3 regions of the Ensifer sp. Root142 genome follow, and region 2 is predicted to be linked to each of the others. Evidence: riboswitches for the same ligand, from Rfam matches in the RefSeq annotation. Region 2 holds a riboswitch; each other region holds the start of a gene.
The links. A riboswitch is a leader RNA that binds a small molecule or an ion and turns the genes downstream of it on or off. The one in region 2 is predicted to bind cobalamin.
Positions count from the first base shown of each region.

Region 1: it holds a riboswitch for cobalamin, as region 2 does, so the genes downstream of both, ASD52_RS15680 (aromatic ring-hydroxylating dioxygenase subunit alpha) here and ASD52_RS24160 (CbtB-domain containing protein) in region 2, are expected to answer to the same signal.
Region 3: it holds a riboswitch for cobalamin, as region 2 does, so the genes downstream of both, metE (5-methyltetrahydropteroyltriglutamate--homocysteine S-methyltransferase) here and ASD52_RS24160 (CbtB-domain containing protein) in region 2, are expected to answer to the same signal.

Region 1 is NZ_LMFK01000012.1:662,601-666,837, reverse strand. It holds gene ASD52_RS15690 (GH25 family lysozyme) at 1-505, shown strand, start outside; gene ASD52_RS15685 (hybrid-cluster NAD(P)-dependent oxidoreductase) at 553-1,647, opposite strand; gene ASD52_RS15680 (aromatic ring-hydroxylating dioxygenase subunit alpha) at 1,649-2,893, opposite strand; cobalamin riboswitch at 2,999-3,201, opposite strand; gene ASD52_RS15675 (DUF6656 family protein) at 3,518-4,117, shown strand; gene ASD52_RS15670 (L-threonylcarbamoyladenylate synthase) at 4,204-4,237, shown strand, end outside.
Region 2 is NZ_LMFK01000029.1:4,614-8,850, forward strand. It holds gene ASD52_RS24150 (NAD(P)H-binding protein) at 1-594, opposite strand, end outside; gene ASD52_RS24155 (TetR/AcrR family transcriptional regulator) at 698-1,390, shown strand; cobalamin riboswitch at 1,389-1,658, shown strand; gene ASD52_RS24160 (CbtB-domain containing protein) at 1,701-1,877, shown strand; gene ASD52_RS24165 (CbtA family protein) at 2,075-2,869, shown strand; gene ASD52_RS24170 ((2Fe-2S)-binding protein) at 2,945-3,808, opposite strand; gene ASD52_RS24175 (glucoamylase family protein) at 3,805-4,237, opposite strand, start outside.
Region 3 is NZ_LMFK01000001.1:635,739-639,975, forward strand. It holds gene metE (5-methyltetrahydropteroyltriglutamate--homocysteine S-methyltransferase) at 1-1,977, opposite strand, end outside; cobalamin riboswitch at 2,075-2,295, opposite strand; gene ASD52_RS03125 (LysR substrate-binding domain-containing protein) at 2,758-3,702, shown strand; gene ASD52_RS03130 (aspartate/glutamate racemase family protein) at 3,660-4,237, opposite strand, start outside.

The DNA.
Region 1 (4,237 bases), on a different contig from region 2:
CAATCATGTCACGGCCAAATACATCGCGGCCAACCGCGCGAAGCACCGACTGCTGTCGCGACTACCCCTGTGGTATGCCCGCTACAAGCCGGATATCCGCAATGTGTTTCCGATCGGCAACTGGGACAGCTATGCGCTGTGGCAATTCTCGTCAGGGATCAATTGCGGCAAACGCCGCTGTCCCTATCGTGTGCCCGGTACACTTGACGACATCGACGTCAATGTCGCGGCTATGAGCAGCGCCACCTTGCGACCGATCTGGGCCGGCGGCGCCCTGTTGCCGGAAAAGGCACTGCCGCTCGTTCTCATTGCCAGAGCCGACGACGGGGTCGGCGCCGCCAGCGCTGCCCAGGCGACGGCGAAAATCGAAAGCCAGCCGTTGCTTATCAGCCGCGCCGAAGCTGCCAGCGCCGCCGGCGAAGGCGTCGACATGATGGCGACCGGGTCGATCGATTTCGGTCGGCACGACCGCGCCGTGCGGCTGGCGGCCGCGGCCAGCCGCTGACGGGTCGGTCGCGGAAAGAACACGCTCCCCGCGACCATCAAGCATTGTCAGGCTTCGATCTGTACATCTCCAAGCGGCCGCGAGCAGCAGGCGAGGATGTAGCCCTCATCGATTTCGTCGTCGAGAATACCTCCGTTGTGGTTCATCTCGACCTCGCCGGCGACTTTCATCACCCGGCACGTACCGCAGATGCCGCCTTCACAGGCCGCACCGATCCTGACGCCGTTGGCCCGCGCCGCCTGCAGGATCGTCTGGCCGGGCTTGGCCTCGATCTCCTTGCCGCTCATGGTGAAGACCACCTTGGCGCCTTGCGCTTCGGCGTCGGCTGCCGCCCCTGCCCTGACTGCTATCTCCTCGGCTGCCGGTGCTGCCGCCGGCTGGAAGCTTTCCTCGTGATAGCGGCTCATGTCGAAACCGGCCGCCTTCAGCAACTCGCGCACGCCGCGCATGAACGGCTCCGGACCGCAGCAAAACACTGTGCGCTCCATGAAGTCGGGTGCAAGCAGCGGCAGCTTGGCGCCGTCGATGCGGCCGCGCAGCCCGTGCCATCCGTGCCTTGACTCATGCCCCTCGACCACGAAGCCGAGGTTTAGCCCGGACATCTGGCGCGCCAGCACTTCCAGTTCCGAGCGGAACAGAAGGTCGTCTGGCCGGCGGGCGCAGGAAATGAAGGTGACGTCGGTCTCGGGAACGCAGTCCGCCATCCAGCGCGTCATCGACATCATCGGCGTGACGCCGGAGCCTGCCGATATGAAGAGATATTTTTCGCCGGGATGGCGCACGAAGCTGAAATCGCCGAGCGGACCGAACGCCTTCAGCCGCATGCCGGGCTTCAGGTGATCGAACATCCAGCGCGTGCCGATGCTATCGGCTTGCGCCTTGACGGTGACGGCGATCGACAACGGCCGGGAGGGCGTCGACGACAGCGTGTAGGTGCGCATGACCGGCTCGTCGGCGACCGGCAGCTCGAGCGTGACGAACTGCCCAGGCAGATAGCGGAACCAGGCCGGCTTTTCCGCCCGGAAGGTAAAGGTCATCACATCGGCGGTCTCGATCACGGCCGATGTGCATTCGAGCATGTTCTGCCTGTCGATCCAGACATGAAGCTCGTCGAAATGATGGAACGAGGATGCCATCTGCATGTCAGGCGACCCGGGAAAGCGGAGCAGCCTCGCCCTGCAGGCGCTGTTCCATGAACTTGCAATACCACTCGACGAACTGCATCACGCCGCCTTCGTGTTCGGGCGAATAGGGGCCTGACTGGTAGGCCGGCGAGCGAATACCAAAGGCGTTCTCCTCGACGATCTGGCGGTCCTGATCGTTGGTCTCGGTCCAGACATGCGTCAGTTGCTCGAGATTGTAGTCGACGCCTTCAACCGCGTCCTTGTTGACCAGCCACTTGGTCGTCACCTGCGTCAGCTCCGGGCCGAGCGGCAGGACGCGGAAGGTGATGGCGTGGTCGGCCAGCACATGGTTCCAGGTCGAGGGATAATGGAAGAGCAGGAGCGTGCCGATATGCTTCTGGCTAACGTCTGCCGACAGTTGCCGCCGCACGGCGCGGGCGCCGGACATGGTGTAGCTCTCGGCGTCGTCGATCAACGGCATGCGCGCCGAGCGGAACTGGCCGGTCTCGGACATCCGGAACTCGCTCGGCAGTCCGGCTGCTTCGCATTTCGCCCAATGCGCGGCAATGACGGGATCATCCTTGGCGCCCTGCACACCGGTCGCCGTCGGCGCTTCGGGATAGGTGCGGCAAAGTTCGGGGTGGTTGGCGGCACAATGGTAGCACTCCCGGTTGTTTTCCCAGACGAGTTTCCAGTTGCCCTTTTCGATGATCGTGCTTTCGAAGGCGACCTTGGTTTCACCCAGGCGGTGCGGCGCAAGATAGGGCGCGACCATGTCGCGGAACGGGCCGAAATCCATCGGCTGCTCGGACAGGTTGATGAAGATGTAACCGCCGACGGTCTCGCAGTGGATCGGCTTCAGGCCGTGGGCCGCCTTGTCGAAATCCTCGCCCATCTGGCGGGCAAAGAGCAGCGCGCCGTCGAGCTCATAGGTCCATTGGTGATAGGGACAGACGAGCTTGGCCGAAGAGCCCTTGTGCTGCGCGCAGACGCGAGAACCGCGATGACGGCAGGAATTGTGCAGGGCGCGGATCGTGCCCTGTCGGTCGCGAACGATAATGACAGGATAATCGCCGACCTGGACGGTGAAATAGTTACCGGCACGCGGGATCTCGCAGTCGTGGCCGATGAACAACCAGTCCTTGTACCAGATGCTTTCGAGATCCTGCCTGTAGTAGTCGGGGTCGATGTAGAAGGCCCGGTCGAGGCTGTAGCCGTCGCGTCGACCCTTCAGCTTGCGGAGCATATCGCCCTTGATGTCCATGTCCTGTCCTCGTTCGCCTTGTTTCGGAGAGGCAGGACTGGAACCCGCACGGGCGCATTGCCTGTGCGATGACGGCTCCGATCCGGCTGCCCGCCGCAACCCGTTACGGTCTGTTCGCGTCAAGGCTGGTTTCCGGGCTCAGGAGCCGTCCGCAAGGACCAGCCCGGCGCCTTCCCGGACGGAACCGTCCAGTGGCTTTGTGCCGTGGCTTTCGCTCCACCACCGTTGCGGGGGCAGCGCCGGGTTTTGACCGGCTTCCCAATTCTCCGCCTTCCCTAAAAGACAGCACCTTGAGTAGGCATATCTAATCGCGGAAGCCATCGTCGTAGCTGCCGATTAACGACATCCGATTCCAGAAAGACGACACAGCACATCAAGCGCACCAAACGCCCTGTGATTGATCATTTTTCATTGTAAACAATAGGATAGCTCAAGGATTGAGCAATTGTCGCTTTTTCCGGCAAGGCTTGCGAGAAAGCGCGGATCCTTCGCCATTTTGCGACATGTCTTCCCGTGACGCGGGGCAAGGCCCACCGACGCGAGTGAAATCTTCCATTAACCATAATGCATTAGCGTCGCCTGACGGAGAAACCGGCCGAACCGGCAAACAGCGCATTGAAGTTCATGGCAAAGCTCAAATACTACGACGCCGCAGCCGAGAAGCTGCCAACGATCGCTCCGAAGACAGCGGTCCACACCGAGTTCCTGCGCACCGGCCGCATAGAAAGGCGTCAATGGTCGCAGCGCGAGCGGCGTTATCTGAGCTATGACGAGGTTGCCGAGCGCACCGCCCACAAGCTGACGACCGCCGGCGAAACGACGCACAAGCGGATGAACGGCTTCCATACCTCGATCCAGTTTCCCAAGATGATCTTCCACCGCACGCTCACCGGTCGGCCGCATCTCGGCTATTGCCATGTCACGGCGGCGAGAACACATCTCGCCCCGTCCAAGGACGTCACCTGGTCGTTCTATTTCGCCAACTTCTTCTGTGACCTCGGCGACGAGAAACACTTCTTCGAACGCATCCAGACCGGCTATTCCCGAATGTACTTCGCCGTTGCCATCGAGCCCGATGCGCCAGAGGGGCAGATGACCATCAATCGCAGCGTTCGCGACAACGGGCTGCTCTTTCGTACCGACGACCCGAAAGTCGCGCTCAAGAACGTGCTGATGCTCGGCGCGCGCGACGAGGCATTGAAGCGCATCATTCGCAGCCTCTGAAGCGCAGACCCGGTTGCCTGAAGAAAATCGTTCTGTTTTCACCGTGGCTCCTTTAAGGAAGCCTCGGAAAGGGAAACGGAAGCGACATGGCCGAAATCATCGATACACGGACCGAGCCGG
Region 2 (4,237 bases):
GGCAGCCGTCGCGATCTCGGCCACGGCCTGGGCAAAGGTCATCAGCCGCGGGCCTGTCAGCTCATAGACCTTGCCGACATGCCCCTCGTCCAGAAGGGCTGCAACTGCCACGTCGGCGATGTCGTCGGTGCTGATGAAGGGTTCGGTGATCTCATCCGGCGGCAGGAACACCGATCCGCTGCGAACGGAATCGGTCAAAAAATCCTCGCTGAAATTCTCGAAGAACCAGCTTGCCCGGATGATCGTCCAGTCGGCGCCGGAGGCCTGCAGTTCGCGCTCGGCCGCTTCCGCCTCGTCCTCGCCGCGCCCCGACAGAAGCACCAGCCGCTTGATGCCCGAGCGAACGGCAAGCCTCGAGAATTTGCGGATGGTTTCGACGGCGCCCGGCACCGCCAGATCCGGCTGGTAGCTGATATAGATGCGCTCGACATTTTCAAGCACGGGCGCCCAGGTCGCCTCATCCGTCCAGTCGAAGGAAGGCGATGCCGAACGGGCGCCGATGCGCACCGCGATACCCCGCTCCTCAAGGCGGGCCGCCACCCGCCGCCCCGTCTTGCCCGTACCGCCCAGAACCAGTGTGAGTTTGTCAGTCATCGCTTCCTCCTGAGGTTGATTGCAAAACATGAGCATCTCTCACATTTGCAAATGTGATAAATCCTCGTATTTTAGGAGTCAAGTCAAAATGTGAGCATTACTCATGATTCCCGATGCAAGCCCTTCCACAATCCCCGCTGACGACGAGCCGGCGCTGCGCCGCACGCCCAGCCAGAAGCGCAGCCGCGAGCGCGTCGAGCACATCCTTTCCTGCGCCACGGCGATCATCCAGGAGAAGGGCAGCGACGCCATGCGCATGAGCGAAGTCGCTGAAAAGGCTGGAATCTCGATCGGCTCCCTCTACCAGTACTTCCCCGACAAGGCGGCGATCGTGCGCACGCTGGCCGAGCGCTACAATGCGGTCTGCAATGAATGCATCGGGGCCGAGCTTGCCAAGGTGACGTCGATCTCGGAACTGCGTGACGCCTTCTCCATGCTGTTCGACATCTATTACGATATGTTCCTGGCCGAGCCTGTGATGCGCGACATCTGGTCAGCGATGCAGGCCGACAAGGCGCTGCGCGAGATCGACCTTTTGCAAAGCCGTGCCGGCGGCCAGCTTCTGGCCGACGTCTGGGCTCGGTTTGCGCCCGACACGCCGCGCGAAACGATCGACAGCGCCGCCTTTTTGATCATGCATCTCGGCGATTGCACGATGCGGCTTGCGGTCTCCGTCACCAGAGCAGAGGGCGACCAGATCGTCGAAGCCTATAAACGCATGATCCTTCGTGATTTTGTCGCGGATGGACCGGGCGGCGGCGCAAGTCTAATTGACATCTCCGGGGTGCGATCCTAATCATCGTGGATCGATTGGTTCCCGCAACGCGAACGCGTTTCGGGAGTAAACGGGAACGTGACGGATGGACCCATGCTGGGCATTCAAATCACGGCCGACCCCGCGACTGTAGAGCGACGTGAATGCGCCGTTCCGGAGCGATCCGGAAGAAGCCACTGGAGACAAGACCGCGAGAGGGCGGCCCTTGCTCTGGGAAGGCGAGGCAAATCCAGGGTGATCTCACCCGACGTCCTGAGCCAGGAAACCTGCCAGTCGATGCGGGCATAGGGCCCAAACCGGGAAAGATCCCGACGCCATCACGGAGGTTGTCATGGCTACATCTACAGTTTCGAGCATTCCGCTCTCCCTCAGCGATCGTCTGACCGCAGGTATCATCGCGCTCCTCATCGGCGGCTTCCTCGTCTTCGGCGCAGGCCTGGCGAACTCGGCCGTGCTGCACGATACCGCGCACGACACCCGCCACTCCTATGGCTTCCCCTGCCACTAAGCGATGTTCCGGGACGCGACTTGCGTTCCGCATCGACATAGCTGCGGACAAAAACGCTTCCGGCAGACAGCCGGACGCGTTTGCTCGCGTCTGATGCAGATTGAAGATCTGCCGGACGGAGCCGTTCGCATATTTGCCAGTGGGACACGGCGCTGCCTGCCAGATGCATGGCGCGCCGATATCGAGGGATATCGAAAATGATTGTCAGAACGCTTCTGGCCGCGATCGTGGCTGGATTGATTGCCGGTGTCTTCATGACCGGCGCCCAGGAACTGCGCGTCGTACCGCTGATCCTGCACGCGGAAGAATTCGAAGGCGAGGCACCGGCCGCCGGCGAACAACCAGCCGTTCAGCCGGGAACGGCCGATCCGGCCGCAGCAAACCACGACCAGCATTCGTCGCTGAAGGCGGTTTCGCCGATTGGCGCTTTGCTTGACGCCCTGTCGCCGATCACGCCTGCCTACGCCCATGAGGGCGAACACGAGGAAGGCGGCATCATGTTCGGCATGAGCCGCTTTTCCGGCACGCTGATCGCCAATCTGGTGACCGGCTCCGGCTTCGCGCTGCTGCTCGCCGGCGTCAGCCTCGTCATCGGCTACCCGATCACGCTCAGGAACGGCGCGCTCTGGGGCGCCTGCGGCTGGCTTGCCGTGCACATGCTGCCGGCAATCGGTCTGCCGCCGGAACTGCCGGGCTTCCCGGCCGCGGAACTCGGCGACCGCCAGGTCTGGTGGGGTGCAACCGTGCTGTTGTCTGCCGCCGGTCTCTATCTGCTGGTCTTGCGGCAAGAGATCGCCGCCAAGATCATCGGCCTCGTGCTGATCGCGGCACCGCATGTCTATGGCGCGCCGCAACCGTCGGACATCTCCAGCAATGTGCCGGCCGTGCTCGGCGCTGAATTCGCCGTGGCAGCCCTTGCCACCACGCTCGCGTTCTGGATTGTTCTCGGCGTCGTGTCGGGCTTCATCAACGATCGTTTCGCCAAGGCGTAACAGACCGGCCAGATTTCGCCATCAACCCGGAGCCCCTGATATCGCCGATATCAGGGGCTTTGTCGTCGAGATGTCTCAGCGCGCCTGCAATGCCAGCAGATGCGCCTGCAACCGCGCGCGGCGGTCGTCCGGCGCCAGCATCACGCAACTGTCGCAGAAGCTGCCACCTTCCGTTCGATAATAGAGACAGCAGCCGCCGCGCAGGCGATAGGTGCGCGACAGCGCATGATTGCCGCCGATCTCGATCACGATGTCCTCGTAACGGAGCTTGTCGGAAAATAGCGACGTACCCGCGCGCTTGACGATCGCCAGCGCCCTCGCCATCGCGGTCTCCTCGTCGCCGAGGACGCGGCCGATCTCCAGGAACCCACCGGCAAGCGAATCCGCCGCAAGCCGCCATTGCGCGCCCGAGGACAGGCCGGTGCGACGCTTCAACATGACGACGATCGGCGCCAGATGCGCAGCGAAGGTTTCGCCGAAGACGTCCGCAGTCGCCGGGGCATGATCCCCGGCTGCGGGCAAGGCAAGGCTGAAATGAAACCGCTTGGCCGCGACAAGCCGTTCGCCATAGGCCCGCGAAAATTCTTCGAAGCGAAGGCCGCGAACGGCTGCCACGATGCCCCCACCGAGATAGAGGCCGCCAAGCGCGAGCGTGAGCTGGTTGCTGTAAAAGGCAATCAGATGGGCGGCGCGGATCTTGTCGTCCATGCCCTCGGCAAAGCGATCCTGATAGGCAAGGCTGTCTTCAAGCCCGACGCCCTCCTCCACCCAGAACCGCGCCTCGGGAAGAAATACGTCGCCGGCGGCCCCGAGCGAAAAGCCCACTTCGGGGAAAGACGACTGCAGGTGCGCGAGAACGCCAAGGGCGCTCTGGCGCAACGCCGCGTCCGCCTCGTCCTCCGCCGGGCGCTCGTCCTGCCGCTCGTGGCCCAAGCTCATGCCGTCTCCCTGGTCTCAAGCCAGCCGCCGCGAAAATCCGCCCGCTGCAATCCGCGCCGTATGGCCGGAATGCTGCGCGTCAGCTCCCAGACGAAACCGTTTCTGGCATTCTCGATCATCATCACGACAAGCCCCTGGTCAAGCCCGACCACGCGGTCGTCGACCCAACCCTCCGGGCCCACACCGGGCAGGCTCGGATTGAACCCGCCGGGAAACCGGCTCTCGCACAGAATGTCCGGGTAACAGTTCTCGAGCTCGGCGAGTGCCGACTGCGACGCATCGGCAGCGAAAGGCAGACAGGCAACCGGTGCCCAAGGTGCCAGCGTGCCATCGTCAGGACCACCGGGCGCGCCGCGCGCCGCATAGCCGAGCATCCGCTGCCAACGCCCATCGACAAGCCGCTGCCGCCCCGCCGGTCCACCGCAGGCG
Region 3 (4,237 bases), on a different contig from region 2:
GTGGATCTGGGTTTCGTCACCGACGCCGGAGGCGCTGATGCGGAAGCACCCGACCGCCCAGTCGAGATAGGCCTTTCGATCGGCCTGTCTCAGTGGCAGTCCCTCGCGCAGCGCCGGTTCGTCGATCTGGATCACGGCGATACCGGCCGTTTCCAGGTCGGTGACTTCGTCGCGCAGCGCCAGTGCGATCTGCCGGCATACGATCGACCGGGGCAGGTCGTCGCGCACGAACGACCATTGCAGCATCGTCACCGGGCCGGTGAGCATGCCCTTCATCGGCTTGTCCGTCAGCGACTGCGCATAGGTTGCCCAATCGACCGTCATCGGGTTCGGGCGCGAGACATCGCCGAAGATGATCGGCGGGCGTACGTAGCGCGAGCCGTAGCTCTGCACCCAACCGCTCTGAGTGAACCCATAGCCGGAGAGCTGCTCGCCGAAATACTGCACCATGTCGTTGCGCTCGAATTCGCCGTGCACCAGCACCTCGATGCCGATTTCCTCCTGCCAGCGCACGGCCTTCTCCGTCTCCTGGCGCAGGTAGGCGAGGTAGTCGACATAGCTGAGCTCGCCCTTGGCATGCAGCGATCGTGCCTGGCGCACCTCTGACGTCTGCGGGAAGGAGCCGATCGTCGTCGTCGGGAAGAGCGGCAGTGCCAGCCTGTCTTCGTGCCGGCGCCGGCGCGTTGCAAAACTCGATTGACGGCGGCTGTCTGCTGCCGTCAGGTTCTTCAAGCGTCCGGCAACGAGTGGATCGTGGACCTTGAGCGAGGTCAGCCGTGCCTCGACCGCAGCAATCGATTTTGCAAAGACCTGCTCGGGATTGGCCAGGCCCGGCTCGAATGCGCGGGCAAGCAGGCTGAGTTCGTCCAGCTTCTGCAGGGCGAAGGCAAGCCAGGAGCCGAGCTCCGGATCGAGCGCTCGTTCGAGATCGAGGTCGATTGGCACGTGCAGCAGCGAGCACGACGGTGCAAGCTCGATGCGATCGCGGCCATGCGCCTCGATCAACGGCTGCAGCCGGCGGAAGAGGCCGGCAAGATCGGTACGCCACACATTGCGGCCATCGACGACGCCGAGCGACAGCACAAGCTGTGCCGGTACCGTCTGAAGTAGCAAGTCGAGCTGTTGGGGCGCCCGCACGAGGTCGACATGCAGCCCGGCAACCGGCAGCGAAAGGGCTGTCGGCATGTTGTCACTGACCGCGCCGAAATAGGTCGCGAGCATGATTTTCAACTGCGGAAGTTCCGAGGCGAACGTCTGGTAGGTCAGCGCCAGCGCCTGGCGTTCCCGCTCAGTGAGATCGAGCACCAGGCATGGCTCGTCGATCTGCACCCATTCGACGCCGGCTTCCCCAAGCTCGGTGAGAAGCTTCGTATAAACAGGCAGCAGCCGCTCGATCAGATTGATGGTGTCGAATCCGCCGGCAAGCGCCTTGCCCAGTTTCAGGAAGGTGACGGGGCCGAGGACGACAGGGCGGGTGACATGCCCGAGCGCCTTGGCTTCGAGGAAGGCGTCAAGCGGCGCATTGCGCGTCAGCTCGAAGCGCTGATCCTCCGCGAATTCCGGAACCATGTAGTGGTAGTTCGTGTCGAACCACTTGGTCATCTCCAGCGCCTGGTTGCCCCCGTCGGGCCCGCCATGCGTGCAACCGGACGCGCAGGCGGCAGTCGTCGAACCGCGCGCCATGGCGAAATAGGCGTCGAGGTCGACCGGGCCGCCCTTCCAGCCATAGGCCGGTGGCACCGCACCAACCAGCACTGATGTGTCGAGAACCTGGTCGTAAAGCGAGAAGTCGTTCGATGGAATGATCTGGATCCCACGCGCCTTTTGCGCGGCCCAGTTTTCGGCCCGCAGCCTGGCGGCGACGTCGAGCAGGTCCTGTCTCTCGATCTTGCCGGCCCAATAGCGCTCCAGCGCGAACTTCAGTTCACGGTGGCTGCCGATACGTGGAAAGCCGAGATTGGCTGTCTTGATGGTCATTTCCTTACCCCGAAGGTTGTGGGCAAGGCTTTGAATGCGACGCATCCACGACCGAGACTGGCTCGCTCGTCAAGGCGACACATCGGACACCCCGCCCGTGGACGTTATCTATCGCGGCAGGTCTCCTGGCTTGCGGGTCAACACGAACCGTCCCGTCTTCCCGAGGCGTCTCCCTCAGTGACATCATTGGACGACCGCTCGCCGCTTACAGTTGCGGGGGCAGCTCCGGCATGAGCGCCTTGCGGCGCCGCACCGAATTCCCTCTTAGCTCCGGCCTGTCGTCAGACGAGCCGCAGAACCACGATTGTTCGACAATGCCCCGCAAAGTCGACGGCGTCAATCGTATAAAGAAATGTTTATGTCTTTATTTTCTCCATTCGGCCGAGGTCGAAAGTTTGTCGCAAGGGCGGCGACGCGACTTCATCATTTGGCGTCTGCGGCGAAAGGGCACCGCCCGGATCAGAGCCCGCTACGTGCTGCCACGGATCAGCAACATCGCCCGCGCGCGCCCGGATGCTGTCATTGTCTCGCGTCAGGCCGATGTCCCTCAGTTGGAACTCGCTGAATGTATCGATGGTCGTCGTGGCGTCGGCAGCTCTCTTGGCCGAAGTCCAGACGTGGAGGATGATCGATCGCAGTGCGCTAAGCATTGCTAACCCCTTCAGTTCTGTGGTGATGTGTTCGCGAGAAAATTGAGGATTTTGGTGGTTTCGCGCAAAGCGATTTCTCGCATGCTGCCATAAAGAATGCTTATCTCACTTCATGAGCAAGATTCCCCCCATGAGTGCGGTGCGCGCGTTCGAGGCCGCAGCCAGGCACTTGAGTTTCACCCGCGCGGCGCAGGAGCTCGGCATGACGCAAGCCGCTGTCAGCTATCAAATCCGACTGCTGGAGGACCGCACCGGCACGCCGCTGTTTGTCCGTCTGCCACGGGAAGTGCGCTTGACGGCTGCCGGACGGCAGCTTGCGCCGAAGGTGACCGAGGCGCTCGATCTACTGGGTACGGCGTTCTCCGAGATTGCCGACAAGACCGAGCATCACCTGCACATCTCGGTACTGCCAACCGTCGTCTCAAGTTGGCTTGGTTCCAGGCTCGCCTCGTTTCAGACAGCCCATCCAAACATCAGCATTCGCGTGCACATGTCCACGGAGCTGATCGACTTCAAGCGCGATGCGATTGATCTCGTGGTGCGCAGCGGCAACGGCGACTGGTCGGGCAATGAAGTGTTTCCTCTTTTCCCGATCGAATACATGCCCGTCTGTACGCCGACGTTCCTGGAAAAACATCAGCTGAAGGATCCGGCCGACGTTCTCACGGTGAGGCGCTTCGGCAACGCCAGCTGGTGGCGGCGCTGGATGACCGAAGCGGGCGTGGAACCGCCGGCCAGCAATGGCACTGAGCTGATCTTCGACGTCCAGGCAATGGATGTGGCCACCACATTGCTCGATCATGGCATTGCCATGGTCGTCTCCACCTTTGTGATTGAGGAGCTTCGCAGCGGAAAACTCATCCGGCCGTTCAACCATGTGGTCAGGGATGGCCGTGCCTATTGGCTGGTCTATCCGCAAAGCCACCGGCGGCAGAACAAGATCCAGGTGTTTCGCGAGTGGATCATTGCCGAAGCCGCCACATCGAACGCGCAGCTGGCCGCCGTGGCCGGAGAGCTTCCCTCGGTACGGTCTCAAGCCGAGATCGGTGCGAGCGCGCTCATAAGACCTGAATAGGATTTGCTGAGCGGCGGAGCATAGGAGCCGCGCTTGCTGGTCGTCAGTCCTTGCGACACCAACGCCTCGGCCTGCTTGACGGCTGCCGATACGCCATCAATGACCGGAACGCCGTATTCGGCTTGAAGTGCGCGCGCAAGATCGGCCATCCCGGCGCAGCCAAGCACGATCGCCTCGGCGCCGTCCTCAACGAGCGCCAGCTCGATTTCGCATCGCAGCTTCGCCAACGCGGGCGAAGCCTTGTCCTCAAGCTGCAGCACCGGGATGTCCGCAGCGCGAACCTTCGTCCGGGCACTCATCCCATAGCGTATGACCAGGTTCTCGATAAGCACACGCGACCGCTCGAGTGTGGTCACGACGGTGAAACGCTGAGCAAGCATGGCGGCCGTCGCCACAGCGGATTCGCAAAGCCCGACCACGGGGATGCGGGCAAGCGCGCGGGCTGCTTCCAGACCAGTATCGTCGAAGCATGCGATGACGGCGGCGTTGGCGCCTGCCGCTTCGCCGTCCCGGATTTCGGTGAGCACGCCCGGAA